3 regions of the Roseovarius sp. BRH_c41 genome follow, and region 3 is predicted to be linked to each of the others. Evidence: riboswitches for the same ligand, from Rfam matches in the RefSeq annotation. Region 3 holds a riboswitch; each other region holds the start of a gene.

What was found. Region 3 has a riboswitch for thiamine pyrophosphate ahead of thiD (bifunctional hydroxymethylpyrimidine kinase/phosphomethylpyrimidine kinase). Riboswitches for the same ligand answer to the same signal wherever they lie in the genome.
Region 1: it holds a riboswitch for thiamine pyrophosphate, as region 3 does, so the genes downstream of both, VR71_RS09975 (ABC transporter ATP-binding protein) here and thiD (bifunctional hydroxymethylpyrimidine kinase/phosphomethylpyrimidine kinase) in region 3, are expected to answer to the same signal.
Region 2: it holds a riboswitch for thiamine pyrophosphate, as region 3 does, so the genes downstream of both, thiC (phosphomethylpyrimidine synthase ThiC) here and thiD (bifunctional hydroxymethylpyrimidine kinase/phosphomethylpyrimidine kinase) in region 3, are expected to answer to the same signal.

Annotation. Positions count from the first base shown of each region.
Region 1 covers NZ_LADY01000029.1:17,266-27,383, reverse strand. The annotation lists gene bchO (alpha/beta fold hydrolase BchO) at 1-675, shown strand, start outside; gene VR71_RS09985 (GGDEF domain-containing protein) at 682-1,692, opposite strand; gene VR71_RS09980 (heme NO-binding domain-containing protein) at 1,689-2,291, opposite strand; TPP riboswitch at 2,419-2,518, shown strand; gene VR71_RS09975 (ABC transporter ATP-binding protein) at 2,569-3,294, shown strand; gene VR71_RS09970 (TenA family protein) at 3,307-3,963, shown strand; gene VR71_RS09965 (ABC transporter permease) at 3,960-4,703, shown strand; gene VR71_RS09960 (NYN domain-containing protein) at 4,825-5,565, shown strand; gene VR71_RS09955 (trimethylamine methyltransferase family protein) at 5,683-7,245, opposite strand; gene VR71_RS09950 (DMT family transporter) at 7,345-8,232, opposite strand; gene VR71_RS09945 (HAD family hydrolase) at 8,229-8,921, opposite strand; gene VR71_RS09940 (DUF3572 domain-containing protein) at 8,918-9,196, opposite strand; gene VR71_RS09935 (diguanylate cyclase) at 9,289-10,118, shown strand, end outside.
Region 2 covers NZ_LADY01000037.1:169,733-179,850, reverse strand. The annotation lists gene VR71_RS12155 (fasciclin domain-containing protein) at 23-568, shown strand; TPP riboswitch at 1,463-1,584, shown strand; gene thiC (phosphomethylpyrimidine synthase ThiC) at 1,698-3,500, shown strand; gene VR71_RS24990 (hypothetical protein) at 3,580-3,702, opposite strand; gene VR71_RS24985 (hypothetical protein) at 3,721-3,930, opposite strand; partial or broken gene VR71_RS12135 (transposase) at 4,270-4,715, shown strand; gene VR71_RS12130 (calcium-binding protein) at 4,833-7,289, opposite strand; one part of gene VR71_RS24980 (IS5 family transposase) at 7,406-7,853, opposite strand; one part of gene VR71_RS24980 (IS5 family transposase) at 7,852-8,174, opposite strand; partial or broken gene VR71_RS24975 (IS6 family transposase) at 8,494-9,193, opposite strand; gene VR71_RS12110 (hypothetical protein) at 9,192-9,770, shown strand; gene VR71_RS12105 (hypothetical protein) at 9,858-10,118, opposite strand, start outside.
Region 3 covers NZ_LADY01000059.1:29,683-39,800, reverse strand. The annotation lists gene VR71_RS17995 (DUF3307 domain-containing protein) at 1-122, shown strand, start outside; gene tenA (thiaminase II) at 150-833, opposite strand; gene VR71_RS17985 (ABC transporter substrate-binding protein) at 830-1,762, opposite strand; gene VR71_RS17980 (HesA/MoeB/ThiF family protein) at 1,759-2,742, opposite strand; gene VR71_RS17975 (thiamine phosphate synthase) at 2,739-3,335, opposite strand; gene VR71_RS17970 (thiazole synthase) at 3,335-4,105, opposite strand; gene thiS (sulfur carrier protein ThiS) at 4,107-4,304, opposite strand; gene VR71_RS17960 (FAD-dependent oxidoreductase) at 4,288-5,277, opposite strand; gene thiD (bifunctional hydroxymethylpyrimidine kinase/phosphomethylpyrimidine kinase) at 5,274-6,068, opposite strand; TPP riboswitch at 6,114-6,215, opposite strand; gene VR71_RS17950 (MmgE/PrpD family protein) at 6,327-7,709, shown strand; gene VR71_RS17945 (site-specific DNA-methyltransferase) at 7,793-8,908, opposite strand; gene VR71_RS17940 (ribonuclease HII) at 9,009-9,629, opposite strand; gene VR71_RS17935 (hypothetical protein) at 9,706-10,118, opposite strand, start outside.

The DNA.
Region 1 (10,118 bases), on a different contig from region 3:
GATCTGCCGGGACAGGGATTCAGCCGTGCCGGTGCCAAGCGCCGTCTGGGCCTGACCGGTATGGCCGAGGATATCGCAGCACTTTGCGAGGCGCAGGGGTGGCAGCCCGATCTGATTGTGGGGCATTCGGCTGGGGGCGCGATTGCGCTCGAGCTGGCCACGCGTCTGATGACCCCCGATGGCAAGCCGCCGGACATTGCCTGTCTCAATGCCGCCTTGGGACCCTTCGAGGGCGTCGCGGGCTGGCTGTTTCCAGTGTTGGCCAAGTTGCTGGCGCTCAACCCATTGACAGCGGCGCTCTTTACGCTGGGTGCGGACAAGGTGACGCGCGCACGTCGTCTGATCGAGAGCACCGGATCGCGCATCCCGCCCGATGGTCTGACGCTCTATGGGCGTCTGATCGCGGACCGGGCGCATGTCGATGGCACGCTGCAAATGATGGCGCAATGGGATGTGGCCCCTTTGCTGGACCGGCTGAGCGCTGTTCCCAACCGGTGCCTCTTGATCACCGGTGCGCGGGATCAGGCGGTGCCGCCCGATACCTCGACGCGCGCGGCGGCACGTCTGACCTGCGCGCAGGTGGTTGCGTTGGATGGGTTGGGGCATCTGGCCCATGAAGAGGACCCCGCCCGTATTCTGGCAATGTTGACCGACAGCGCAAACTGGCCCGGCTGATCCGGCTCAGGCGAGGCCCGGCAGAGGGGGCGTGCGGCACAGGTGTGCGGCGTGGACGATCGCGCGTCCGCGGCCGGACGCCTTGACGGCATAGAGCGCCAGATCGGCATCGGCCATCATCCGTACCGGCTCTGGTATATCATAATCACAGCTCAACGTGACGCCGATACTGGCTGAAATCCGGCACTCCTGAGCGCGAAAGACCACGGGCTCTTGCAACCGGGCAATCATGCGCGTGGCAAGGTCTTTGGTCGGTGCGTGATCTGTCATACCCAAGAGGAGAATGACGAATTCATCCCCGCCCACCCGCGCAATCAGGTCGTCGGCGCGCACTTCGGCCAAGAGCCGCTCTCCGACCACTTGCAACACGTGATCGCCCGCGGCATGGCCCAGCGTGTCATTGACCTGCTTGAAGAAATCGAGATCCAGGTGCAGCAGTGCGAAATCCTGCTCGCTCTGCATCAGCCGATCGAGCACATGGTCGAGCGCGCGCCGGTTTCTGAGACCGGTCAACGTGTCGGTGAAGGCCTGTTCTTCGGCAGCGATGCGCGCGCCCTGCAGCCGCAGATTCAGCTTGCGCGAGGCCTCCATCGCGGCGGATTTTGCCTCGATCAGATAGAGCATCTCGGTCGTGAGATCGGTCGCGGCGAAATCCGCGCCGGTGAGGCCAAAATCGCGCACCGCCTCCCCAACCGAAATCCCGAAGGAGAGGTTCACCACCGCGCCGCCGCCGGGCAGGGCCAGCAGCAAACCCTTGAGCGTGGTCCGTGGTGCGGCCCGCAGACGAAGCCGCAGACGCACGCCGTGACAGGCACGCAGCTCCGCCATATCGCGCGCTGTCTGCGGGCGGCAGAGGTCGATCAGGTCGAGAAACCGCACGCCGTGCATCGGACGATCGCCAAAGAGTTTGGCAAGGGTTGGCCCCGCCCCCACCACATGCCCGGTTTCGTCCAGCACTGCATGCATCGGACAAAAGCCCGCCAGAATCTGGCACAGCACCTGATCGCGATCCGTCATGGCGCCCCCCCTCCGGCCCCCAGAACAAAGGCGCGCCCATGGGCAAACCCCTCGTCCAGAAGCCGAATTTCGAGGATCTCACAGGTTCCGGCCTCGCCCTGATGCTCGACCACCGCGAGCGCGCCGTAGTCATCCGCCATCGCCCGCAAAAGCCCGACCACCACTGGCCCGAAACGCGGCCCATCCCCTTCTGGACAGCCGACATGCAGGCGGTAGAGCCCGCCGCCCTGATCGAGCAGTTCCAGGGCGGGCAAGTCGAGGTCAGAAACCGCAAGGCGCGCGCGCTCTGGCAGGTCATCAAGCGAATGCAGGAAATCGACAAAATCCACCCCGCTGAACCGTAACAAGCGGCGCAACGCCTCGGTCGCCGGATTGGAGACCAGATAGGTGCCGATATCCTCAAGCAAGTCGTCGCGCCCGCGCGCAAGCCGCGTGCCCACCGCCGCAAGCACCTGCGCGGTCACCTGCGGCTCGTAGATCATCATCGATTCAAATTCGGTCAGGCCCATATCCAATCGCCGAATCGTGTCAATCCACACATCGCGCCCATAGGTATCCCTGACAAATCTCTCGATGGCGCGGTTGACCAGCCCGTGCATGACACTCTCCCCTCAGATGGCGCCAGCCTGACAGCCAAGTCCTAACAAGCGCTGAACATCTAAAATGCAGGGTATATTCCATGCGCCACCGCAGCCTTGCCAACGGCAAGACGCATTGCTACACCTGACATATCCGTTGGGGTGCCCGCTTGGGCTGAGAGGCGAAGAGCCAACCCATCGAACCTGATCCGGCTTGCACCGGCGGAGGGAACGGAGACCGCGCAGCCTTGCGCCCTTCTTCCCCTTAGCCTGCGGCCCAAGCTTGAAGAGGCCGCGCATGACCGCACCGCCCAGTCTGACCCTCGATGGCAGCGCCAGGATTGGGGCTGTGCCGGTCTTTGGACCGCTGCGGCTAACCCTGAGGGCCGGGCGCATCACCTGTCTGCTCGGACCGTCCGGCGTGGGCAAGACGACGCTCTTGCGCCTGATTGCCGGGCTGGACGAGGTGACAGAGTTTGCCGGGACAATCGCGGCCTCGGACGGTCTGCCGCTTCCGGGGCGCATGGCGCTGATGGCGCAGGGTGAAATGCTGATGCCCTGGCTTGATGTGCTGGGCAATGTGACGCTTGGGGCGCGGCTGCGCGGCAGACCGCGCGACATTCTGCGGGCGCGCGAGATGCTGGCGCGGGTGGGGCTGGCGGATCATGCCGACAAGCGCCCCCATGCGCTTTCGGGCGGGCAGAAACAGCGTGTGGCGCTGGCGCGCACGCTGATGGAGGATCGCCCCATCGTCCTCCTCGACGAGCCGTTTTCGGCGCTGGATGCCCGCACCCGCGCGCAGATGCAGGATCTCACGGCCACGCATCTGACGGAGCGCACGGTGCTGATGGTCACGCATGACCCGGCCGAGGCCGCGCGCATGGGACACGCCATCCATATCCTGACCGAGACCGGGCTGGAGGATGTGACGTCGCCTTCTGCCCCGGTGCCACGCGCGGTGGATGACCCCGAGACTTTGGCCGCGCAGGGCCGGCTCTTTGCCCGCCTGCGCGCGCCCGCCTGAAAGGAAACAGCCATGCGCCCCACCGACCATCTCAAATCCCTTGTGGCCGAGGACTGGCAGGCCGCCACCCGGCACGCATTTACCGACCAGCTTGCGGCGGGCACGCTGCCCGAGGCGCTGATGCTCGCCTATCTGCAACAGGATTACCTCTTTATCGAGGATTTCGTGCGGCTCTTGGCCTCTGCCATCGCCCATGCGCCCAGCCTGCCGGATGCCATACCGGCGGCACAGTTTCTGGGGCTGATTTCAGGACCGGAGAATACCTATTTCCTGCGTGCGATTGACGCTTTGGGCGGCACTGTAGAGCCGCCCGCCGCCGCCCATCCGGTGACAGCCGAGTTTCAGGCGCTGATGCGCGCGGCGGCAAGATCAGGGCGCTATGCGCAAATGATCGCGGTGCTGAGCGTCGCCGAATGGACCTATCTCGACTGGGCCAGCCCACATGCGGACCGCGCCACAGACCTCCGCTTTTGGTTCGGGGAATGGATCACCCTGCACAGCGGGCCGGGGTTCGAGGGCGTCGTGGCCTATCTGCGCGGCCAGCTTGATCAGGTCTGGCCTATCCTCTCGCCCGAGGATCAAGCTGCCGCACAATCCGCCTTTGTCACAGCCACAAGGCTGGAGCGCGCGTTCTTCGATGCGGCCCTCGCCGGATACCCTGCCCCATGAGCCGTCTTGTCACCATCGCCACCTCTACAGCGCTCGCGCTTGTGCTCTGGCAGGCGCTGGTGACGCTCGCGGCATTGCCGCCCTTCATCCTGCCGGGGCCGGCGCGCGTGGCCGAAACCCTCTGGGCCAGCCGCGCGCTGATTGCCCATCACGCGACCATTACGGCGGCAGAGGTGTTGATTGGCCTCGCCTTGGGGGCGATTCTCGGCGGCCTCTCGGCGATTGGCCTCGCGTCCTCGCATGTGGCTCGGCGTCTGATCCGCCCGATGATGGTCTTTTCCCAGGCGATCCCGGTTTTTGCCCTCGCGCCCATTCTCACGCTCTGGCTGGGCTATGGCCTCTGGTCCAAGGTCGCGATGGCGCTCCTGATCATCTATTTCCCGGTGACATCAGCCTTTTTTGACGCGTTGATGCGCACACCGCCGCATTGGCTCGACCTCGCGCGCGTCATGGGCGCAAACCGGGCGCGGCTCATGTGGCATATCCGCGTGCCTGCCGCGCTGCCGGGTTTTGCCTCGGGTCTGCGCCTCGCTGCGGTCTATGCGCCCATCGGGGCGATCATCGGCGAATGGGTGGGCGCGTCCAAGGGGCTCGGCTATCTCATGCTGCTGGCCAACGGCCGCGCCAAGATTGATCTGATGTTCGCCGCCCTGATCGTGCTGGCGATCCTGACGCTTTGCCTTCATGCTGGGGTGGACCGGGCCTGTCGTCGCTGGCTGGATGGCAAGGTGGTGGGGTGACTTTTTCTTGGTCCAAATACTCATGTCCCCTAGCCCCGCAGTCACGCACCTGACGTGCGCGCCATAAAAAAGATCTCCCGCCGTCCCAATTCCATCCATATTCACCTCCTAGGCTGCGGGCATGAGCACATTGCCCCCGATCCGCCTTACGGTGCCGTTGCGCCTCTCGGCCTTTGTCGATGCCGACAATATCTCAGTGACGCACGCCCAGACCATCCTTGATCTGGCCCGCCGTCACGGCGCGCCGGACCTGCTGCGCGCCTATGGCAATGTCGGTCTTCTGCCTGATTGGGACAAGGTTCCCGGCTTTCAGTTCATCCATTCCGGCAGCGGCAAGAACGCCACAGACATGCTGATGTGCATCGATGCGATGGAACGCGCGCTCTCCGAGCAATGCGAGGCGGTGCTTTTGGTCAGTTCGGATCAGGATTTCACCCATCTTGCCACTCGTTTGCGGGGCTATGGGCTGACCGTGATCGGAGCGGGAGAGGCCAAGACGCTCGAGAGATTTCGCGCGGCGTGTTCGGAATTCCACGTGATCACATCCGCTCCGCCATGTTCTGCTAAAATACCGCAGCCCAAGGCCGAGATTGCAAAGCCCATAGTGGGCGATATTGTATCCGACCTTGATCAAAAAATCAGGAACGTAATCCGGTCCAATTGCAAGGATGCGAATGGGTTGGAAGTCAGAATACTATCGACGCGCATGTTCAGGGATCACGGCGTGAAGCTTAGCAAAATACCCGTAAAAAACTGGCGCGCCTACCTTTCAAAATACCCTGAACTCTACACGCTTGACCCCAAGGGGCCAAATGCCAAGGTACGCTACAGGCCCGAAGCCTTCCGCAACGCGCCGGCCTGAAACACTCCGTTTGTCGTCAAGACTTATCACCACTTCTGGGTCTGATCTGACCTTGGCCATAATCGCCACCGCGCGGTACGCGCCGCCCCGCGCATCGCCAATGATGAACCTTCCCCGTCAGAAATCCGTGGGCGCCCCGCCCTCGGCCTTGCGGCGTGCCACGAAATCCGCCAGTTCCTCGCGCACGGCGTCTTCCATCGGTGGGGCTTCGAACCCGGCGATGATGTCCTGAAACACCTGATGCGCCCGCGCGGGGGTCCAGACCGCGCCGGCCGCCTCCCAGGCTTCGTAATTGCGCCAATCGCTGAGGAAGGGCTGATAGAAGGCGGTGGTATAGCGGTCCTGCGTGTGCTGGATGCCAAAGAAATGCCCCTTGTCACCGACCTCGCGGATGGCCTCTATGGCGATGTCATCGGGTTCGGTGGCCGTCAGCATCGGGTCCATATAGCGTTGGATTTGCTGCAAGATTTCGCAATCCATGATGAACTTCTCCGGGGATGCAATCAACCCGCCCTCGAGCCATCCGGCGGCGTGATAGACCATATGCGCCCCTGCCTGCACTGCGGACCAGAGGCTGTTGGAGGTTTCCCACATGGACTGACCGTCGGGCACGTTGGCCGCACAGACGCCCGAGGCGCGCATCGGCAGCTTGTAGAACCGCGCCAATTGCCCGGTCATCTGGGTGGCGCGCATATATTCGGGCGTGCCAAAGGCGGGTGCGCCGGATTTCATGTCGACATTGCTGGTAAAGGTGCCAATGGCACAGGGCGCGCCGGGGCGGATGAGTTGCGCCAGAACCACAGCACAGAGCGCCTCGGCAATGGATTGCGCCACCGCCCCCGCCATCGTCACCGGCGCCATTGCGCCCGCCAGCGTGAAGGGTGTGACCACAAGCCCCTGCCCCCGCCGCGCCAGCCGCATCCAACCATCCAGCATCGGATAGTCGTGTTTCAACGGCGAGGTCGAGTTGATGTTGGTATACATCCGTGGCGTCGCCTCGAATTCCTCGTGGCTGAGGCCGCCCGCAATCCGCACCATCTCCATCACGTCCTCGACCCGCTCTGCGCCCAGGCTATAGGCATGCATCGCCTTGTCGGTCAGCGTCAGCTTGTCGTAGAGCACGTCGAGATGCCGGACGCTGGCGTGAATGTCCTGCGGTTCCACCGGGTAGCCGCCCGCGAAATGGATGCAGTTGAAATACTGCGTCAGTTTCAACAGGTTCTGGCACATCTCGCGGGTGCCCGAGACCTTGCGCCCGATCTTCATATCCCAGTAACTCGGCGGCGAGGAGACATTGCCGAAATTGAGATGATTGCCGCCGATAGTGATCTGCCGCTCGGGATTGCGCGGCGTGATGGTCCAGCTTTCCGGTGCCTTTCCGATCATCTCCATGACGAAATCGCGGCCCATGCGGACATTCTCGCCATTGATCTCGCAGCCACCCGAGGCGCGCAGGATTTCGACCGCTTCGGGGTTGAGGAATTCGATCCCGATCTCTTCGAGAATGCGCATCGCCCCATCGTGAATCGCCAGCACGCCCACATCGGACAACGGCTCGGTCGGTCGGTCGCGGTTGATGGGCGGGTTCCATGGCATCTGTTCGATGACAGCGCTGCCCCGGCGGGCGGCCCCGCCTGCGCGTCCGCCACTACGTGTTCTACGTTTGAGATCTTCGACCATGTGACGCCCTCCGGTGCTCGTTTGACCTCACGAAACACCGCGCAAGGCAGCGTCACATGCCGCTTTGCGACTTATGCTGTCGTTTTTGTTTTTTGCGCATCACGTTTGCCGCGCCATGCGCCGCCGCCCGGTCTGCCAGAGGTAGAGCGCCAGACTGATCACCACGATCACACCCCCCGCCAGCATCATGGGCGTCGGCCCCTCACCCGTGCCCAGCCAGACCCAGAGCGGCCCCAACACCGTTTCTAGAAGGAGCAACAGGCTCACATTCGAGGCATGGGTATAGCGCGAGGCAAGCGACAGCGAAAAGAACGACACCGGGAGGATCACGAGGCCACAGATCGCAATCGCCCAGACCTCGCCCTGCAGCATCAATGCAGGCCCAGTGACGATCACGCCAGAGGCCCCGGCCAGCACCGCGCCCAACCCGATCACCAAGAGGATCGGGATTTGTGGCTGCGCCCGCAGGATCACGAAATTGAGCGCCAGCACCATCGCCACGCCCAGTCCCGCCAAGGCCCCCCAGAGGGCGGCGCGATCCAGTGTCACATCCCCGTGCCCGCCGCCAAAGACCGCCAGCGCGATGCCCGCCAGGACGACGGCAATGGTGATCCATGTGGCGATGCGCGTCGGCTCCCCGATGATGAGCCGGGCAAAGAGGGCCGCGAACACCGGTACGGTCGCCACGGCACAGAGCACGACAGCGACCGGCGCATTGGCGATGCCAAGGCTGAAGAGCGTGGCATTGGCATATTGGCAGACCACGACGCCAATCCCGTAACCGCTCACCAGAAGGCCCAGATCACGCAACCGATGCTTGGAGGTCAGACCCCAGAGGATCAGGAACACCAGCCCCATCAGCAACCCGCGCCAACCGACCATCTGATAGCCGCCCATACCCGACCACCGCATGAAAAGCGCATCCGGCGTGAGCATCAGCGCACCGAAGGTCGCCAGCGCCAGCCCGAACAGGGGGTGTTGCCTCATGCAGTCAGCCAAGCCGGGATATGGCCGATGTCGGGCAGCACGATATCGGCCAGCGTTTCCAGATCGGCGCGGCTTGCCGTGCCGGTCAGCACGCCCACGCATTGCATCCCCGCTGCGCGCCCCGCCATCAGGTCATGGGTGCTGTCACCCACCATGACCACGCGGGCAGGCTCCATGCCCATAGCGCGGGCAAAGGCCAGAAGCGGCCCCGGCGCCGGCTTGGCCCCATAGCCGGAATCAAACCCGGCGATGAAATCGAAATGCGCCAGCACACCTGCCGCAGTCAGATGCGCGCGCGCCCCGTATTCGCTGTCATTGGTCATCACACCCAGCCGCAGCCCCCGCGCTGCAAGCCCTTCAAGATAGGGGGCCAGCGGCACGGCAGGGGCTAAGGGCGCGGTGCCCGAGGTCAGCAGCAGATGTTCCTCGATCTCTTCAATCGCGCGCCCCGGCAGGGCGCGCCCCAAACATTCGGCAGCCGCACGGTTGGTGCCCGCGATGATCGGGCTTGTGGGCCGAAACAGGCGCGCGTCCAAATCGTAATGTATTTCCTGCGCCAAGCGGTCCATGATGGCGGGATCGCCCGTTGCCAGATCGTGAATGACGCCATGCGCCCAAACGCTCCAGGTGGCGTGGAAATCAAAGAGCGTGCCGTCCTTGTCAAAGAGGACGCCGTCGGCGCGGCTCATGTCCAGCTCATCTGTGCGCCGCCCGGCAGCGCCGCGCGCGCCATCATCGGCGTCTCGTATTTCAATCCCTGCGCATCGCAGAACCCCACGACCCAGGCATCATCCATCATCAGGAAATCCAGCACTGCGCCCAAAAACTCCGGCTCTGTCGCGCGTGCCCGCACATCGTCCTGCGAGGCCCCCGTCGCCCCCAGAAACACCGGCAACAGATCGTCCTGACCGGCCAGCCAACTGAGAGCCTGCAACGCGATTGTTTCGGCGGTTTCCTGCTGCATCGTCATCCCGGTTAATTTCTGGAAAGGTTTTCTTAACCTCTGCAATGGATAGTGAACCAATCGTAAAGGGCAAGAGCAAAGGCGCTACGTCCATGTCAGGTAGAATTCTGATCGTCGACGATCTTGCGACCAATCGGATCGAGTTGAAGGTCAAACTTTGCGCTGCGCATTACGAGGTTTTACAGGCGTCTTCGGCCAAAGAGGCCATGACGCTCGCGGTGCGGGACCGTCCTGATCTCATCCTCGCCAATGCTCGTCTTGCCGATGTCACGGCGACAGAGTTCGTGACCGCACTGCGCCGCTCCGACGCGGTGCGGGGCATTCCGGTCATGCTCTTGCAGCCCGGCACCTGTCAGACGGAACGCCGTGCCGCACTCTGTGCCGGGGCGGATGACATTCTGATCAAACCGGTGTCCGAGGCGTTGCTTTTGGCACGATTGCGCAACCTCTTGCGGCAATATCACAGCGAATTGGAACTCAGTGGCCAGATTGGCACCGCACAGGCCTTGGGATTTGCCGAGCCGCATGCCGGTTTCGATCTGCCGGGACGCATCGGCATCATCGCAAGATCACGCGCCGAGGCACATGCCCTGCAAACCTGTCTCGCCGGGGGCTCGATCCACGGCACCAGCATAATCGACATGGATCACGCGCCGCCCCTTTCGGGGATGCAGCCGTCTGCCGATGTCTATTTGCTGCGCATCGCCGCTATCGACGCAGAAGAAGGGTTACGCCTGGTGGCGGAATTGAAGACGGCGCAACGCACCCGGTGCAGCCCGGTTATCGTGCTCTTGGATGCCGAGGCAGACTCGCTTGCGGTGACGCTGTTGGATATGGGGGCGGATGACGTCATCAATGGCCAGTCGGATCACGAAGAACTGATCCTGCGCATCTCCACGCAACTGCGGCGCAAGCGGCGCGC
Region 2 (10,118 bases), on a different contig from region 3:
CTGAAGATTGGAGGAATAACACATGGTTCGTACACTTCTCGTAGGCACAGCCCTTGCATTCATGTCGACCACTGCGATGGCACAGAACCCGACCGTAGGCGGCGCAGAGATGTTCGCTGAAAAGAACATCATCGAGAACGCCGTGAACTCGCCAATCCACACGACGCTGGTTGCGGCAGTTAAGCAGGCTGGTCTGGTCGAAACCCTGTCCGGGCCGGGCCCCTTCACAGTATTCGCACCGACTGATGAGGCGTTCGGCATGATCAAGAAGAAATCGCTCGACGCGTTGATGCAGCCCGGCGCCAAGGATCAGCTTGCCAAAATCCTGACTTGCCATGTGGTTGCCGCAGACGCCATGTCGTCTGCCATTGCAGGGATGATCGCCGATGACAATGGCAATCACGCTGTTCCGACGGTCGGAGGTTGTACTCTTCAAGCAAAGATGGATGGCGACAAGATCACGCTGACCGACGAAAATGGCCGTGTCGCCACCGTGACGACTGCAGACGTCGAGCAGTCGAACGGTGTGATCCACGTCATAGATCGGGTGCTGCTTCCCAAGCAATAGGGGCTCCTTTAGAGCGCATGCGATCAGATGCCACCTGTCCGATAGCGGCAGGTGGCATCGACGCCGAAAGAAACCTGCGCAACCTTAACTGAGATTGCAGGTATACGAAGACCATTGGCGCTGTGCCATTCTTTCTTGGACGCAAACGACTTGGGAATGTACAAAACGTAGTGGTTCGGCGACCAGCTTTGCAATACATAGCTGCCCGTCAAGTGCTGCGGCTCGTATGGCAGCTACTTGACGTGCGCCCTGCACCCCCTCCGCCTCGGCCAATGCGTCGCGCAACTGGAAGAGCGTGATGTCCGGGTCTTGGGCAACCAGCTCCTCAAGGAATGCACGGTGTGGTGCCAGCTTGCCCTGACCGCGTGGACGCCCCCGAGGGGCCGGGGCCGAATTTCCTCTGGTTCTGACCTGTCGTGCCCATCGTGCGCCTGTGGCTGGCGAGAGTTTCAGACGTAACGCCGACGCCCGCCCGCTTAACCCATCTTCAATCAGTCGCTGAAATCGCACACAAAGCGCCAAAGGCAAAGGTGCTGATATGACCCATCCTCCCACTCAGGATGGATCACATTCAAGACCAATTGGGCATCCCCCGCGACTCAGGTTTCACGCGAAACGCTCTAAACCAGCGGACGCGTCCCCGCCGGGACGTATGACGCGGATAAGGCCGTCACTCTGAATGCACTGATCAGCGAAACGAGTGCGAGGACCACTTAGGCCGATCCGACCATCCGACGCCAACATGCGGCGACCCATGGAGGTCGACCGCGGAGAGAGCCATGAACCTGGCGCGCGTGAAGGCATCAATTATAAAACTTGACCAATGCGATTAGAGAACTTCAGAGGAGGCACTCCATCCACAGGCTTGCCAGCCGGGTTTTTTGAAGATAACCACAATGTACGCAGGGGAGTCCCAACCGAGGGACTGAGAGGCGGCTGGCCCGCTACGGGCAGTGTCGCGACCCTTTGAACCTGATCCAGTTGACACTGGCGTAGGAAGCTAGGGCGCGTGATTTTGCCGGTAAGGGGCATATCCCGTGGTCTGAACCGGGGGCTCTGCGATGCTCTCATGCCTCCCCAGCCGCGCGCATCTGGTCTCTTTGCAGAACGTGACTCGAGGAGCACCATCATGAACGTCCCGACCCAACGCATCACCCCAAGCGTGACCACCGGGCCCCTGCCCGCCTCCAGAAAAATCTATGTCAACGGCCAGTTGCATCCCGAAATCGCGGTGCCGATGCGCGAAATCTCGACCCACCCGACCGCTGGCGAGGCCCCGCTTGCCGTCTATGACAGCTCTGGTGCCTACACTGATCCGGACCTCACCACCGACATTCGCCAGGGCCTGCCGCCACTCCGCCGCTCTTGGATCATGGCGCGCGGGGATGTGGAGGATTACGAGGGCCGCCACATCAAACCCGAGGATAACGGTTTTGTCACGGGCGACCGGCTGGTACCGGAATTTCCGGTCAAACCCCAGCCGCTGCGCGCCAAACCGGGGGCTGCCCCTACCCAACTCGCCTATGCCCGCGCAGGCATCATCACGCCCGAGATGGAATTCGTCGCCATCCGCGAGAATCAGCTGCGAGAGCTGACACCCTGCCACCGTGACGGCAACGACTGGGGCGCCAATATCCCTGATTACGTCACCCCGGAGTTTGTCCGGCAGGAAATCGCGGCAGGCCGCGCCATCATCCCGGCCAATATCAATCACCCCGAACTTGAGCCGATGATCATCGGGCGCAATTTTCTGGTCAAGATCAACGCCAATATGGGCACCTCCGCCGTCACCTCCTCGATGGAGGAAGAGGTGGACAAACTGGTCTGGGCGATCCGCTGGGGGGCGGACACGGTGATGGATCTCTCCACGGGCCGCAACATCCACAACACTCGCGAATGGATCATCCGCAATTCCCCCGCGCCCATCGGCACCGTGCCAATCTATCAGGCCTTGGAAAAGGTGAATGGCATCGCCGAAGACCTCACGTGGGAGGTGTTCCGCGACACGCTGATCGAGCAGGCCGAACAGGGTGTGGATTACTTCACTATCCACGCTGGCGTGCGTTTGCATATGGTGCCGATGACCGTGGACCGGGTAACGGGGATCGTCAGCCGTGGCGGCTCGATCATGGCCAAATGGCGCCTGCATCATCACCGCGAGTCGTTCCTTTATGAGCATTTCGAGGAGGTCTGCGACATCTGCCGCCAATATGACGTGAGCTTTTCGCTTGGCGACGGGCTGCGCCCCGGCTCGATCGCCGATGCCAATGACGCCGCGCAATTCGCGGAATTGGAGACATTGGGCGAATTGACCAAAATTGCCTGGGCCAAGGACTGCCAGGTGATGATCGAGGGGCCGGGCCATGTCGCCATGCACAAGATCAAGGAGAACATGGAAAAGCAGCTTGAGTGTTGTCACGAGGCCCCGTTCTACACCCTCGGGCCGCTCACCACGGACATCGCCCCCGGCTATGACCACATCACCAGCGGTATCGGGGCTGCGATGATTGGCTGGTTCGGCTGTGCGATGCTCTGCTATGTCACGCCCAAGGAACATCTGGGCCTGCCCGACCGCGACGATGTGAAAACTGGCGTCATCACTTACAAGATCGCCGCCCATGCCGCCGACCTCGCAAAGGGGTTGCCGGGGGCGCAGCGGCGCGACGATGCGCTCAGCCGGGCGCGGTTTGAATTTCGCTGGGAGGATCAGTTTAATCTCTCGCTCGATCCCGAAACCGCGCGCGATTTCCATGATCAGACCTTGCCCAAAGAGGCGCATAAGGTGGCGCATTTCTGTTCGATGTGCGGGCCAAAGTTCTGTTCCATGCGGATCAGCCACGATATCCGCGCGGAGGCGCAGAAAGAGGGTATGGCGGCGATGGCGGAAAAATTCCGCGAGGCCGGCGATCTCTATGTGCCCTTGGATGAATGAACGTATCCTCAACCTCTTGCAGGCATAGGACCATCTAGAAGAAACTGCGCCGCAACAAGCTTGCTGCGGCGCAGTGCTGTTATTGCTTGACTGTCAACGTGGTGACGCGCGGCATGCCATCGTCACCCATCACAAGGGTCATGACAACTTTGTCGCCAACGGAAATTCCAAGCATCACCTCGGCTTCTTTCGCAAATGGCATTTCCATTATCATTTGAGGTCAGTCGATCTCGGGGATTGGAGCATGGCTGACGTTCACGCTATCCTCGTTGATGCTGTTTACCGTCGCGTCAACGAGCATGGCTTCTTCGGCAGAAGCCTTGTCCATGGTCATTGTACCATGATTCATCCCTTCCATGTTGCTCATTTGGGCTATGGCCATTGGTGTGCTCAGGATCACGGTCACGATAATCAGTAGAATCTTGCGCATTGGGTTCTCCTTCTTGTTACGCCAATCGGTGTCGGACGATCATTCGCCAGGCACTGCGGAAGTTGCGAAATCAGTGGGTTCTCGGCGTTCGTTTGCCAACTCGCGTTTGTCTGACGTCAGCACGTTTGGAACAGATTAGAGGATTTGAGCAACGAAGGAGTTCTGGTTCATGCTATCGATTAGGAGATCGAGATGAACAAGAAGCCCGGAACATTGAAAGACGCAGCGGACAAGCTGGTCAAAAACATCCGCCGTGTCTGACGTCAGCACCCGTGGGACTGATTTGAGGATTTGAACAACGGATGATTTCTGGCTCATCTTATCGATTAGGAGATCGAGATGATGAAGAAGCCTGAAACTCAGAAGGACGCGGCTGACAAGTTGGTCAAGAACATTCGCCGCAAGACCCGGCAAACCTATTCAGCGGAAGAGAAAATCCGCATTGTCTTGGCTGGGTTACGCGGCGAGGAAAGCATTTCGGTGCCCTGCCGCCGGGAGGGCATAGCCGAAAGCTTGAATTACAGCTGGTCGAAGGACTTTCTGGAAGCTGGCAAGTGGCGGTTGTCGGGCGAGACAGCCCGCCAAGCAACTTCGCCTGAGGTAAAGGACCTGCGTTCCGAAGCTTTGGCTCTGAAGGAATGCGTGGCAGATCTCACCTTGGAAAACCGCATGCTCAAAAAAAGCATGACAGGGGTTCGGGAGGACGAGGAATGAGATACCCCGCATCTGAGAGGCTGGAGATCATTCGGACGGTCGAAGGATCGCATCTGCCGACCAAATTCACTGGCAGATGAGAGAGGCGATTTACCTCTCTCGTGTCAGCGCATCGGGAAGCACGCGAGCACATATTAGCTTCTAGTTTATCGTGCCCGCCAGCCGAGACTGGCGGGCTTTCTTGCTTATCACAAGAAACTGAAGTCATCCACAGTAATGCTCGCCGCCGCGATGCCTTCGACTAGAATGGTGTTGCCGTTTAAGTTGAACTGCGCGCCTGCAACCGTGTCGACGATACCCAAAGCATCAACGAAACCCGCAATACCATTGCCGCCATTTCTGATGTTGGTCTCACCAGTGTTAGGGTTCACAATCCGGATGAAGAAGCTGTCGGTTCCATCCTCGAAATCAGTAATCACGTCGGCATCGCCGTCGAAGAAAGACGCGAATACGAACTGATCCGCGCCGGTGCCGCCGGTCATCACATCGTTGCCAGCGCCGCCGTTGATCGTGTCATTGCCGGTGCCGCCATCGATCGTATCGTTGCGTCCGCCCCCGGCGAGAAAATCATTGTCGTCGTCGCCAAATATTAAATCATCACCCTCGCCGCCACCGACCCGGTCATTGCCGGCACCGGCGTCAATCGTGTCACGCCCAGTGCCACCACCGACATCATCGGTCCCGCCACCCGCGTTGATCAGCTCATTGCCAAAGCTGCCAGACATGCTGTCATTGCCACCGCCACCCTCTAGCGTATCATTCCCGGCACCGCCTGCGACCACGTCATTACCGGTGCCGCCCGTGATGGAATCTGCGCCAAAACCGCTACCGATGATGTCATCGCCGTCACCACCGTCGATCGTGTCATTTCCCAGACCGCCTCCGATACTGTCATTTCCCTCCCCCCCATTTAGCTGGTCATCGCCGTCGAGACCGCGCAGGGTATCATCACCCAATCCGCCATGAAGGTTGTCATGCGCTTCGCTGCCCGTAACGATCCGGCGGGCCGCATCGCCTTCGGGCGCCTCAGCCCTCAGGGGTTCCTCCATGCTGACGGCCTCAATCTTCATGTAGAGTAGGGACCAGGATTGCATGGTCACCAAGAATGCCTCCAGCTCTTTTGGAGTGACGAGATCTACAATTTCCGTTGTTTGAATGACAGGGTCTGCCGCTTCATCTTGCCCACCCGCACCGCCATCCCATAATTCAATCCAAGAGACACTATATCGAACGCTGTCGAGCACTTCGCTCAGGTTCAGCAGTATTCGGTTTTCCGTGCCGCTACGCTCTGACAGAATAACGAAAGCCTCTGTTTCGTTCTCGAACCCATGGATATCAACGTTGCCTTGATCGAGGAAACCAAGGAATGGGGTCATTCCCATTGTGTTGGTGAGCTGGGCGTAGGCCTCTCCCGCGATCGTCAAATGCTGGCGGTTCTGGTGGATTAGAGTGACGGAAGAACTTTGGTCGAAAATCGAGGGCCAGAAATATGCGGTCGTCACGTCGTGGGTGACCATCTCATAGAACATTGCAACATTTGTTGCAGCCTGCTGCAGGCCCCGATTGTTGGCTTCATCCACATCGCCATTTCTGCGGACATTCCATTCTGTGATGTAGAAATCCAGTTTTGGAAGGCTGGCGTCGCGCATCGGCAGACTTTGACGCCATAGTTCAAGCTGATTGAATCCGTAGTGCTCGTCAGCATCGACCGCATCAAAGCCGCCATCAAGGAAATAGTGTTCTGTCACGCCGTCGATCGCATCCACCGCATTCGACGTATCAAAAATGATCTGCTGGCCATTTGCGTTCTGAACTGTCACGTGATCCTGTTCAAAAGCGGAAATGATCGCGATATTCTGCTGACGTGCAGTGCCCTGCGATGGCACGACGACCTTTGTCAGATCGCTGACTTCCGGGACATTGGCCTCACCCATCTCATGCAGTTCGTAGATGAAACCCGTTGCCTCATCGACGTATAGAATGGTCGTGCCATTTGGGGAGTAGGTTCCGGCCGCACTGAGTGTCTGGACAACAATGTCGGCTTGCGCAGGCCGTGCGATAGCCAACGAGTCTAGCGTTCTCTCGACCACCGCCGCCACAGCTGCGGCCAATTGGCCATACTCGCTCGCAGTCATCCGACCCGAGGCCATGAACTCATTGCCGATCTCGAAGGCATCAACAGTGACGCCTTGTTGTTGCGAGGTCAAAGCCGCCATGGCGACGAAATCAGCCACATTTTCCAGATAGGCCTCAGTGACAACCCGGTTGCCAAAGTCACCTGACAGAAGCGCCTCGGAAGCCGTCTGCGAAAACCCGTTTATCGTTGGAATTACAAGCGTAACGCTCTTTTCGATGGTTGCTGCAAAATTCAAGAATTTAAAGAAAGGTATCAACTCAACGTGCGCATCTTCAAATGAGCCTATTGTTCGGTTATGACTACCGCCCGCAATGTCAGATATGTCAAAATACCATTCGGTAACTGACCCGCCGGGGAACCTTATTGCGTGAAGCCCCAGCCCCTGAAAACGCGCGCCTAATTCCTGCACGAACGACAAATCTGTCGTCATTGTCAGGTTGGCACCAAACATGTCTTCCACAATTACTGTTTTAGAGTTTTCATCCGTCTGATCGTAAACGCGAAGCATTGCTTTGGCACCTTGAAATGGTCGGTAGGTTGCGAGCTCCGCTCCCTAAAGAAAACGACAACCAAAGGAAGGTGGCATTTTTATGTCGAACAACTTCGGATTGCAGAACCTGATTACTAGGCAGCCGACTCATAAAACTCGATCCACAGTCTGACCGACGCCAGTTTGATCATCGACAGGAAGTTGCGTGACGTCTTTTCGTATCGGGTTGCGATACGACGGAACGAGGCTTTCAGCCTGCCAAAGAAACGCTCGATTTTGTTGCGTTCCCGGTAGATTTCAGCATCGAATTCGGCGGGCAGTTTACGGTTTGCCTTGGGAGGGATCACGTCGATAGCACCCTGTTCCCAGATCATGTCCCTGATCCAGTCTGCGTCATATGCCTTGTCCGCGAGCACGTGTTGACCAGGCTGTAGGTTGGCGAGCAGCGTCTTGCACGGCGGCGCGTCATGGGCTTGACCGGGTGTCAATTCATATCGGATCGGCAGCCCATCCTGATTGGTAAGTGCATGTATTTTCGTCCCTAATCCGCCCCGTGAACGACCTAAACAGCGGCGCGGGTCTTTTTTTGAGTGTTGTGGCGGAATGATGCGCGCGCACGCTGGTCCCGTCGACCATCACCATGTCAACGTTATGCGCGTCGGCGATGGCGTCCATGATCCGGTCCCAGTGGCCCGCATAACTCCACCGGTTGAAACAGTTGTAGACCGTGGTCGGTGGGCCGTATTGCTCTGGTAGATCAGCCCAAGGGATGCCGGTGCGCAGGACGTAGAAAATACCGTTGATCACGCGGCGGTCATCAACCCGCTTCTTGCCCCTTGTCTTGTTGGGCAAGACCGCCTTGATGAATTCCCATTCAAGATCGCTCATGTCTGATCGTGCCATTTGCATCCTCCCGCCCGATGTTCGCCCGGGAGTGAATCACAAACCTATACAGTTAAACAAGAATTAATGGGTGTACTGCCTAGTGAATTGAGTCAAAGAGAAATCCTTCACCGTTCTCAAATGTCGTTTCAACGATGATGCGCACTTCCACAGCTGGATGAACGCGCGCCGGGGTGGACTTCTGGTCCCGGATGCGGCAAAGCGCTGGACTTGACTGCACCCCGCTTGCGCCAGCTTCTCTCTTGTACCGATCCCATGAGGCTAATTGGCATCGTCAAGTTGTCGGAGTTCCCGGCAGCGAAAGCCAGGGCGTTTGACCTCAGGCCGCTTTCAGCTCACGCGTGATGTCGTCACAGACCCAATGGGCGTCGGCTCTGGTCTGGCGATAGGCGGCGGCTGGATGTGTATGGCGGCGCGGGCGAAAGACGGTTTGGACCTGATCATGAGCGGAAAGAAATTGCTGGGCTTGTTTTGGCGATTTGAATCTTCCCATGATCTTTTCTCGTCGTCGGGTGGGGCGGTGCGATCCTTCAGATCGATTGTTGAGACCTTTATGGCTGCGGTGCTCGATGCCCAGAGCGAGGTCTTTCAGGGCGGCCCCGTAGCTTCGAAGTTTGTCCGTGACAACAACTCGCGGTTGGCCAAAGGTCTTGAACAGTTTGCGGAAGAACCGATTTGCGGCGTGGCTGAATGAGGATGTCCAGCACATCGCCATTGCTATCAACAGCGCGCCACAACCAATATTTCTTCCCGTTGATCGGAATGACAACTTCGTCGAAGTGCCATTTGTCCGCCGCCGCCGGACGATCCCGCCGGATCATTTTGGCATATTGCGACCCGAATTTTGCAACCCAAGCGCGGACCGTTTCATAGCTGACCACCACACCGCGCGCGGCCAGAAGGTCCTCGACATCGCGCAAGCTCATTGGAAATCTGAAATATTCCCAGACGGCGTAGGCGATGATTTCAGAAGGGAATCGATGCCCTTTGAAAGCGCCGGATTGCTTGGATTTGGTCATGAGGATACCTACCCCCACGGGCGCTGCCCCGCAACTTGACGATGCCCGCTGGATCAATCCCGAACTTCACGGCTGGTGGGTTGGGCGGGATTTTCACATAGCCGTCGATGTCGCGACAGGCGCATTGAAGCACTATGAAAGTTTCCTGCGCCACTTCCACGCTTGTTACCACCCTCAATACAACGGCAACCAACCAGTCATCCACCCGCAGCCTGCCGGGATCGCGGTGACAGACACGGGCGCGACGTTTGTGGGCTGGCACGCGATCACACTAATCCGGGTAGGTTTGGACCCAACTGGGCAGATGCGCGTTTACTTCTTCAATCCCAACAATGACAGCGGACAAGATTGGGGCCACGGTATCGTTGTCTCGACACAGGGCAGCGGAGAACGGTTCGGGGAAGGTTCGCTACCCTTCGAGGATTTTGCCGCTCGGCTCTACTTGTTCCACGATGACGGGCTGACGCCCCTTCCGACAGTGCCGGTGCCGGACGACCAGATTGTTAGTATCGCGACCAAAGGGCGAAAAAGCTGGGCTGCTGGCCGTATCGATCTTTGTCCGACAACGCCCCAGTAAAGTGATAGTGCAGGCCTCATCCGCAGACTTGCGATTGAAGCCCGGGCGGAGATCTGCGCCTGCGGAGTGCCGCATACGCAGAGGGCTTCAGTAGGTCTCTACGACTTCGCTATATTCTCCACGCAACTGGATGGTCATCGTGATAGGCGCGCTGTCCCGGTTCCGCCAGAACCACCCGTGGTCACCGGCAAAGGGCGCTTCGATGCTGCCTTCGCCCGAAGTCTGGCCGCTGCCACGCTCATAGTCGACCGATTCACCGCCGCTGTGAGCGTGCAGGTCAAAGTTGACCCGCCCTCCGGTTGCAGTCCAGGAATATTCGGCCACGTTTCCGGCTTCCATCGTCATCTT
Region 3 (10,118 bases):
TTCGCCAGAACGGTGTTGATGATGCTGACCCGCGTTTCTGGCATTACCTTGGTCTCGATCAGGCCGCGCATCAGCTCACTTATGTGGCGCTCTTTGCCATCGTCGCCAGCCGCGCAGCCTGAGCATGTCAGGCCGCGCGGCAGTCGAACTTAGTGGCCAAAGGACAGACCCATATCCCAGAAACTCACCTCAAGCCGCGTGGCGGTGGTGAAGCGTTGGCAGAGGCGCGCCCAACCCGGCGTGCTCTGCGCTCCTGCACCCAGACGGCGGGCCACAGCCCCATCGAAAAGCGCGCCCGCATCACCGCACACCTGTTGATAGGCGTCGCCTGCATAGGTGTTGATCCACTCGGCATAGGGATGATCCGCCGCAACCGGACCCACCCGCGTGCCAATCTCGCCGTAACCCATGACACAAGGGGCAAGCGCCGCCAGCAGATCGAGGAAATTGCCGGAATGCCCGGCATCGAGCACATAGCGCGTATAGGCCAGATTAGCGGGATGCTCTTCGGCGCTATAGAGGTCTGCCTCGCTCAGCCCCGCCTCGGCACAGGTTTTCACATGCAGGCTGAGTTCGTGATTGACCAGCGCATTCACCGTGGCGGCACAGGCGCGCATTTCCTCGAGAGCATCAGCCTTGGTTACGGCCAAGGCCCAGGCCCGGGCGAAATGGATGAGAAACACGTAGTCCTGCACCAGATAGCCCAGAAACGCCTTGTGCGGCAGCGTGCCCTCGCGCAGCCCCTCGACAAAGGCGTGATGGGTGTAATCCTGCCAAACCGTGCCCGCCGCATCGCGCAGGCGGGGAAAGGTCACTCCGTATCCTTGGGTCATTCTGCGTTCAGGTCCATGGCCAGCCCGGAGACAGGCGTTGCGTTCTCGATCATCCCGGTGTCGAGCAGGAATTGTTCGAACCGTTTGTAACGCGCATGATCGAGTGCCGCGGGCCGGGTGGCAAAGCGCGGAAAGGTGTCAACCCAGGCCTTTTCGTTCAACTCGTCCTGCAATTCGGGCGACGTGCTGGCGAAAATCTCCCAGCTCTCTTGCGGATGGTTCATGATGTATTGCGTCGCACGCTCTGTGGCATGGAGAAAGCGGCGGATCATGTCGGCGTTCATCGTGTCGGGATTGGCGACATAGATCAGCTCGTCATAGGCGGGTACGCCCTCTTCCTCGATGTAGAAACAGCGCCCCGGAACGCCCTCGATCTCCATCTGATTGAGTTCAAAATTGCGATAGGCGCCGATGACCGCGTCCACTTGGCCAGACATAAGCGAGGGCGAGAGTGACCAGTTGACGCTGACCAGTTCAATGTCGCTCAGGCTATGGCCATGCTGCGCGAGAATGGTCGAGAGCAAAACCTCTTCGACACCCGCCACCGAGAAGCCCACCTTGCGACCTTTGAGATCGGCCGTGGATTTGATCGGCCCATCCTCGAGCACCAAGAGGCAGTTGAGCGGCGTGGCGACCAACGTGCCAACGCGGCGCAGCGGCAGCCCGTTCTCGATCTGCATATGCAACTGCGGCTGATAGGAAATCGCCAGATCAGCCTGGCCGGCAGCGACCATCTTGGGCGGGTCAGAGGGATCGGCAGGGGCGATCACCTCGACCTCAAGTCCAGCGTCTTGGAAATAGCCCAGTTCCTCGGCCACAATGATCGGGCCGTGATCCGGGTTTATGAACCAGTCGAGGATCAGCGTCATCTTGTCCTGCGCCAAGGCTGGACTCGCCATCAGGGCAAGGATCAGGGTGAGGTGTCTCATGTGTCAGTCTCCTGTTGAACGTCGCCAAGGGCGATCAAGGCAATCTCTCCGTCCCAATAGGCGCGCAATCGCGTCGCGGCCTGCCAAGACCGCAGGCCGGAACGGCAGGCGAGCACGGCACGCGCGCCTTGGGGGCGGGTGTCGGGGTTATTGAAGTCGGGGACGCAGCGGCGGATGGCGTTTGGCAGCGCGGGACCGCTCTCAGTCTCGGCGCGCAGGTCGATCAGCCAGTCGTCGTGTGTGATCTGACCGGTCGCGATAAAGCGGAAACCGGTCTCTGGCTCGGGCGCACCATCAAAGCGGAAACCGCCAAAGCGATGGCCAATCGCCTCGAACGTCACGAGTTGACCAAGGGGATCAGGCTCTATTCCCGCCAAAACCGCCAGTGCCATCTGCGCCTGAAGGCTACCTATGACGCCAACCGACGGGCCCAGCACGCCATCGGCATCGCAACTGCCCAGCCGGTCGGGCAAATCCGGGAAAAGCGCGCGCAAAGAGGGCGCGCCAGCGCAGAAGCCGCCCACATAGCCAGAGGTGCCAACGATGGAGGCGCTGATCAGCGGCTTGCCTTGCGTCAGGCAGGTGTCGGACAGCACATAGCTCGCCGCGAAACTGTCAGCGCAGTCGAGAACCAGATCGGCGGCAGTGACATAGCGGGGAGCGTTTAGCGGATCAAGCGGCTCTAACACGGCGGAAATCGTGCAATCCGGGTTGAGAGCGGTCATATGTGTGGCCGCAACCCGTGCCTTGTGTTTGCCGATATCCGCCATGCGAAACAGCGTCTGACGGTGCAGGTTGCTGAGGGAAACGTGGTCACCATCCATCAACGTGATCCGCCCGACGCCTGCACCCACGAGGTAGTGCAGCACCGGCACCGCCAGCCCGCCTGCGCCCACGACCAGCACATGCGCCGCGGCCAGCCGGTCCTGCCCCACGGTCCCGAACTCGGGGAGGGCGATCTGACGCGCATAACGACTCATCCAGTCACGTCCAACCATTGCCGCACCCGAGCTTCGGGGTCAGGGTTGAGGGTAATGTCCGTCACGGCAGAGACCACATCCGCCCCGGCGCTCAACGCGCCTTGCGCACGCTCCACCGACATGCCGCCGATTGCGATGAGGGGGATATCACCGATCAGGTGCTTCCATTCCGTCAGCTTGCCCAGCCCTTGTTCGTGCCACTTCATCTTTTTCAGGATGGTCGGATAAACCGGACCAAGCGCCACGTAATCAGGGGCATAGGACAGCGCGCGGTCCAGTTCGGCATGGTCATGGGTGCTAAGCCCGATCTTGATCCCGGCGCGGCGGAGCGCAGGGATATCGGCGGTATCGAGATCCTCTTGCCCCAGATGCACCCAAGTGCAGCCTGCATCAATCGCCGCCTGCCAGTGATCGTTAACCACGAGAATTGCACCATGGGCGCGGCACAGACCCTGTGCCAGCGCGATTTGCTGTTTCAGCATGCCGTTGGGAACATCCTTGATCCGCAATTGGACCAACCCCACGCCGAGCGGCAGCAGACGGCGCAACCAGTCGGCGTGATCGAAAATCGGATAGAAACGCGGCAAGGTCATCAGGTAAAGGCCCTCCCCAGAACGGGGGTCGAAGGTGCCGCCATGTCGCGCGGCTCCATCGGGTCGGCTTCAAAGGCCAGCCGCCCGGCCTCTAGCGCGCGTGCGAACCCTTCGGCCATCATGGCCGGATCGCCAGCCTTGGCGACGGCGGTGTTCAGAAGAACGGCGTCATAGCCCAGTTCCATCGCGTGCGCCGCCTGTGAGGGAAGGCCAAGGCCAGCGTCGATCACCAAGGGCAGATCGGGGAAATGCGCGCGCAAACTGCGCAACCCATAGATATTGTTGAGTCCCAGCCCCGTACCAATGGGTGCGCCCCAAGGCATCAGAACCCGGCACCCGGCCTCGACAAGCCGCTCGCAGAGCACGAGATCCTCGGTGCAGTAAGGGAACACCTGAAACCCGTCCTCAGACAGGACTCGGGCCGCCTCGACCAATCCAAAGGGGTCGGGCTGCAGGGTGTCGGCATGGCCGATTACCTCTAGTTTGATCCAGTTGGTGTCAAAGATCTCGCGCGCCATTTGCGCCGTGGTCACCGCCTCGCGCACCGAGTGACAGCCGGCCGTATTGGGCAGGACGTGCACGCCTAGTTCGCGGATCATGTCCCAGAATGCCTGTCCCGCGCGGTCGCCCCCGGACTCCCGGCGCACCGAAACGGTGGCGATGCCCGCGCCAGAGCGGCGGAACGCCTGCGCGAGGATCGCCGGCGACGGGTATTGCGCAGTACCCAACATCAGCCGCGATGCGATCTCGGTCTCGTAGAAAACAGGCATCTCAGCCCCCTTGCCTTGGTGCGACGATCTCGATGCGGTCGCCGTGATTCAGTCTCTGTTTCGGCCTTTTTATAGCAGGAACAAAACTTTCATTCACCGCTGTGGCCACCTTGGCCTCGCCATAGCCCAACTCGGTCAGCAGCGCGTCGAGCGTTGTGGCTGCGGTATCCTGCGTGGTGCCGTTAACCGTGATATTCATGGGCCAAAAACTCCGGGTTTGTATTGTCGCCTGTCACCAAACCGGCCACCATCCGTGCCACGATAGGCGACAGAAGAAAGCCGTGACGAAAGAGGCCGTTGGCATAGATCGTGTCCCCTTTGCGGATGATGCGCGGCAGGTTGTCGGGAAAAGCTGGGCGAGCGTCTGCACCGATCTCCATCACCTCCGCCTCGCCAAAGGCCGGGTGCAGTGCGTAGGCAGCAGAGAGCAACTCCATCACAGACCGGACCGAGGTGCGCCCGCGTTCCTCACTTTCGATCTGCGTCGCGCCCAGCATCAAAACTCCGTCCCCACGCGGGACGATATAGAGCGGAAAGCGGGGATGAAGTAGACGGATGGGCCGATTTAGGGTCACATCCGGGGCGCGCAGGATGACCATTTCGCCTTTGACGCCCCGCAGTTCAGGCAATGCATCTTGCGCCGCAAGTCCGCGGCAATCGATCACAGGGCCATGCGGGGTCTCAGCGCTTTGCTCGAATACGACGCCAGAGAGAACAAGCCGATCCCGCAACTGCGCGAGGGCCATGCGCGGGTTAATATGCGCCTCATCTTTGAAATACAGCGCACGAGCGTGATGCTCGGCCAAATGCGGCTCTAACTTGGCCAGTTCCTCACTTGATACCAGCCGGTGCCCCTTGGTCCTTCGGGCAAATTGATCCAGTTCGCGGCGATCACGTTGCAACGTTACCACAAGAGTGCCTTTACGCTCGACTTTGACGCCCTGTGCTGACCACCAATCCGCCGCCTGTTGACCCAGGCGGACTACGGGTTCTTCTGCACTGAATCCTTCACAAAAAGGCGCAAGCATACCCCCCGCCCACCAAGAACATGCGGTTGGTCCCGGCTCTGGCGCAGGATCACGCAGGATCACGCGCGCGCCTTGTGCGATCAACTCTGTGGCAACGCAGAGGCCCACGATCCCCGCCCCTCGTATGGTGATCGCCTTGCTCATGTCCAGATCTCGTGAAAATGATGCACCGGGCCATGTCCTTGGCCGATCTCCAACATGTTGGCGGCCAGAATCGCCCGATGCAGCCAGATATGTGCGTTCTCTACCGCTTTGTGCAATGTTAGGCCCTTTGCGAGCCCCGCCGTGATGGCAGAGGACAGAGTACATCCCGTCCCATGGGTGTTGCGCGTGGCGATACGGGGCGCGTCGAACCTCACCACCCCGTCAGAGATCAGCCAATCGCTGCAAGTGTCGCCGCGTCCGTGTCCACCCTTCATCAGTACCGCTTGAACACCCATGTCGCGCAGGCGCTGACCTTGAGCTTGCATCTCAGCGTCATCCTCAGCCTCTGAGGCGCCAAGAAGGCTCGCGGCCTCGGGTAAATTCGGGGTCATTAGATCGGCACGCGGCAAAAGTAGCGCGATCAAAGCCTCTCGGGCTGCATCCGGCAAGAGCTTTGCTCCGGATTTGGCAACCATGACCGGATCAAGCACGATCGGTCCAGAGTACGCCACCAGAGCCTCTGCCACGGTCTCGATCAGGCTGGCATCGCCCAACATGCCAATTTTGATACAATCGACCCTGATATCGCCCAAAACAGCAGCGATCTGAGCGGCAACAACGGCATTCGGAACGGGATGCACATCGGTGACCGCACAGGTGTTTTGTGCGGTCACGGCGGTGATCACACTGGCGCCATAAACACCCAGGGCCGAAAAGGTCTTGAGGTCCGCCTGAATCCCCGCACCTCCGCCGCTATCGGAGCCCGCGATTGTCAATGCCGTTGCCACCATCGGCCAGTCCTCTCATGTCGAGCGAAACGGACTTGGGACGCGTGTTGCGTGCTGATGTCCGTTCCCTACGCCGGTATCAACCGGATCAGGTTCGATGGGTTGACGTAATGTCTCTCAGCCCGAAAACGGGCACCCCAACGGATGTTGCCAATAGCTAACAGCCGATTTCTTATGCTGCAAGAGGAGATTGCGGGATAGGACATGTCGCAAACAGGACTCAAGGCTTCGCGTAATCGCGTCAGGGTGAGGAAATGTTCCTTGCAGAAAGATGCCTTGATGTCCTTTGCTCCGGTGCCTCATCAGTTTGATAAGATCGCTGACTTTTCGCTTGATCCTTCGGTTTCCATTCCTGAGGCGGTGCTTGAACGGGCCGCATTACTGCTTGTCGACACACTTGGAGTTGCGGCGGGGGCGGCATCGCTCGACGTGAGTAGGATCGCGCGCGAGTTTGCGGTCGATTTTCACGGTGCGAGTAGTGACAAACACAGCGCAACTTTGCTCTTTGATGGTCGGCGCTGCGCGAGGCCGGGGGCGGCTTGGGCCTTGGCCACGCAGATTGACAATCTCGATGGGCATGATGGCTACAACCCGACCAAGGGACATATCGGCTGTGCCCTGGTGCCAGCGCTCTTTGCCTATGCCGAGCAATCCTTGGATCTGACCGGGCGGCAGGCGCTCACAGCCCTTGCCGTGGGCTATGAGATAGCCGCACGGGCGGGCGTCGCGCTGCATGCCACCACCGCTGATTACCACACGTCGGGGGCATGGAATGCATTAGGGGTCGCGACACTGGGGGCACATCTTCGGAGGCAAACGCCCGAGGTGTTGCGTCAGGCCATGGGTATCGCCGAATACCATGGGCCGCGCAGTCAGATGATGCGCGAGATCGCCAATCCCACCATGCTGCATGATGGGTCAGGAATGGGCGCATTGGTTGGGATTTCGTCTCTGATACAGGCCGAGCGTGGCTTTATCGGCGCGCCCGCCATCACGGTCGAAGGGGCCGACGTGACGCATATTTGGGGAGATTTGGGACAGGATTGGACGCTCTTGCGGAACTACATTAAGCCCTATCCAATCTGTCGTTGGGCCCATGGTGCGCTCGAAGGCGTTCGCGTGCTGATGGTCGAGCACGCGGTTACTGGACCCGAAATCGAGACGCTTGAGGTTGCAACCTTTGCTGAATCTGCTGCGCTTTACTCCGGACTTCCCACCACCACCAGCGAGGCACAGTATTCGCTTGGCTTTGCTCTCGCGTCCTTGTTGGTTCATGGGCGGATCGGCCCGGAACACATAACCGGCGCAGGACTTCGGAATGCAGACGTTGCCAAGATACATGCCCGTATCACCGTGCGCGAAGAACCGCGCCATTCCGCCCGCTTTCCCGCCGGGCGCTGGTCGGATGTCACGGCCATCCTGCGGGACGGGCGGCGGCTTTCCTCAGGCGATGTCAATGCGCGCGGCGGACCTGAGGCCCCGATGCCCGAGGCGGACATAAGAGCCAAGTTAGATGCAATGGCTGGTCATGTTCTGTCCGCAGGGCGCATCTCCGCGCTCTGGGATATGAAAGAGAGACTATTGCAGCCCAATACACTCTTTTCCGAGCTGACCGCTCTTGTCACTCGTGCCCCGGACCAGTGACGAAAAAAGCCCCGCCATGAAGGCGGGGCAGGTCAATGGTGCCCGAGAAAGTCAGGCCTTGGGCACCGGCGGTGTCTTGGGGATCAGTTGGGGCGCTCTTCCATTTCCGAGCGTATTTGCTGGCGTAGCACGTCGATAGGCACAACCTTGCCCTCGCGCTTGAAGCACCAATAGGTCCAGCCATTACAAGAGGGCGCGCCTTCGAGATGTGCGCCGACCTGATGGATCGAGCCCTTGATACTATCAGCCACCAAAGTGCCATCAGCGCGCACCTTTGCGGCGCATTTCCCGTTCATGGATGTGAGCATTTCACCGGGACGCAACATGCCGCGCTCAATCAACTGACCAAAGGGCACGCGCGGCTCTGCCCGTTTCGAGGTCGAGACCTGAAGCGCGTCGCGGTCAAATTTGCGAATGCTTGCCAGCCGCTTTTCCGCGACCACGCGATAGGCGGCCTCACGCTCGATGCCGATGTAGTCGCGGCCCAGCATCTTGGCAACGGCCCCTGTGGTGCCCGTGCCAAAAAATGGATCCAGAATGACATCTCCGGGGTTGGTGGACCCGACCAAGACGCGGTGCAACAGGCTCTCGGGTTTTTGCGTCGGATGCGCCTTGTCGCCCTTGTCATCCTTGAGCCGCTCATGCCCGGTGCAGAGCGGGAGCACCCAATCCGAGCGCATCTGCACGCCATCATTCAGCGATTTCAGCGCCTCGTAATTGAATGTGTATTTCGCGCCCTCTGATTTCGAGGCCCAGATCATCGTTTCATGCGCGTTGGTCAGGCGCTTGCCGCGGAAATTCGGCATCGGGTTGGACTTGCGCCAAATCACATCGTTCAGGATCCAATAGCCCGCGTCCTGCAACGCCGCCCCTACCCGAAAAATGTTGTGATAAGATCCGATGACCCAGATTGCCCCATGGGGTTTAAGCAGTCGGCGCGCCGCTTTGAGCCAGTCATGGGTGAACTTATCATAAGCAGCGAAGCTGGCAAACTGGTCCCACGCATCATCGACCGCATCCACCTGGCTATTGTCAGGACGATGCAGATCACCCTTGAGTTGGAGATTATAGGGTGGATCGGCAAAAATGAGATCGACGCTTGCCTCTGGCAAGCTGTTCATCACCTCGATGCAATCACCGGCAATAATCGTATTGAGAGGGAGCGCAGGCGCGCTCTTGGCTTTGGTCATTGTTGTCATCTTCTGCCTCTGTCCCGGCGCTTTTGCGCTCTGGTGGTTGGGGACCAAGATGAGTCAAAGCTGATTCGCCGTCAATTTCTTTTTTGAATCATAGGGTTAGTTATTCTTCTTGATACAATATATTGTGGACTGGTTTGAATGAACGTCTATGGTGTGGGGTCACCCCAAGATTTAGAAGCGCTTGCTTGTGGCTTTTCGACGGGTATCCTGCGTTTCGCTCCCAGCCATAACCGGGAAACTGTTGCGCCAAATCCCACATGATCTGATCGCGCCTGATTTTCGCGACAATTGAGGCTGCCGCAATAGAGAGTGAAATGGCATCGCCGCGCACAATGGCGCGGGCTGGCAGGGTCAGACCGCGTGGGATCAGGTTGCCATCAATCAGCGCGAGGTCAGGCGCAAGTCCAAGCCCCGCAATTGCACGCTCCATCGCGAGATGTGAGGCGCGCAGGATATTAAGCCGGTCAATCTCGTCTACGCTGGCATGGGCGACACTGACATGTGCCGTCGCGAGGATTACGCCACAGAGCACCGCGCGACGGGCAGCACTCAGCGTTTTGGAATCATTCAGGCCTTCGGGAATATTGCCCGGATCCAGGATCACGGCGGCGGCGGTCACCGGCCCCGCCAGCGGTCCGCGCCCGACCTCGTCAACACCGGCAATGCGCCGATAGCCCTGTGAATGGGCGGTGTGTTCATGGCTGAAATCAGGACCGGACATGGCCCGCAAATACACAGGGCGGCGGCAAATGCAAAGGGAGGGGCAAGCCCCTCCCCCTCCCGTCTGCTCGAAGGGTTCAGTAATAGCCGTATTGGTTCAGACAATTGTCGCGATAGATCACCTGATGATGCCCGCCTACGCGCACGGCACAGGCTGACGGCAGGGCATTGTAAGAGCCGTAACGCTGGTTCAGGCAGCGGCCAGAATATCCAGCCCGGTTGCCCGCGTAGACACGACAGGCCCCCGGCAAGTTGACGCGCTGCGCCCGGCCATAGGTGTTGCCATAGCCTCCGCGACCGTTGCCATGGCCGCGATCGTCATAGGCGTTGTCATGGCGACGATCATGGTTGTAGTCATTTCGACCATCGTAGTCCCGATACCCGCCGTTGTTTTTCTGCTTGTTGTTGCTGGCAATCGCCGCGCCAACGATTGCGCCCAAGGCAAGCCCAACGGCGAGGTTGCGATTGTCGCTTTTATCGCGGGCAAGCG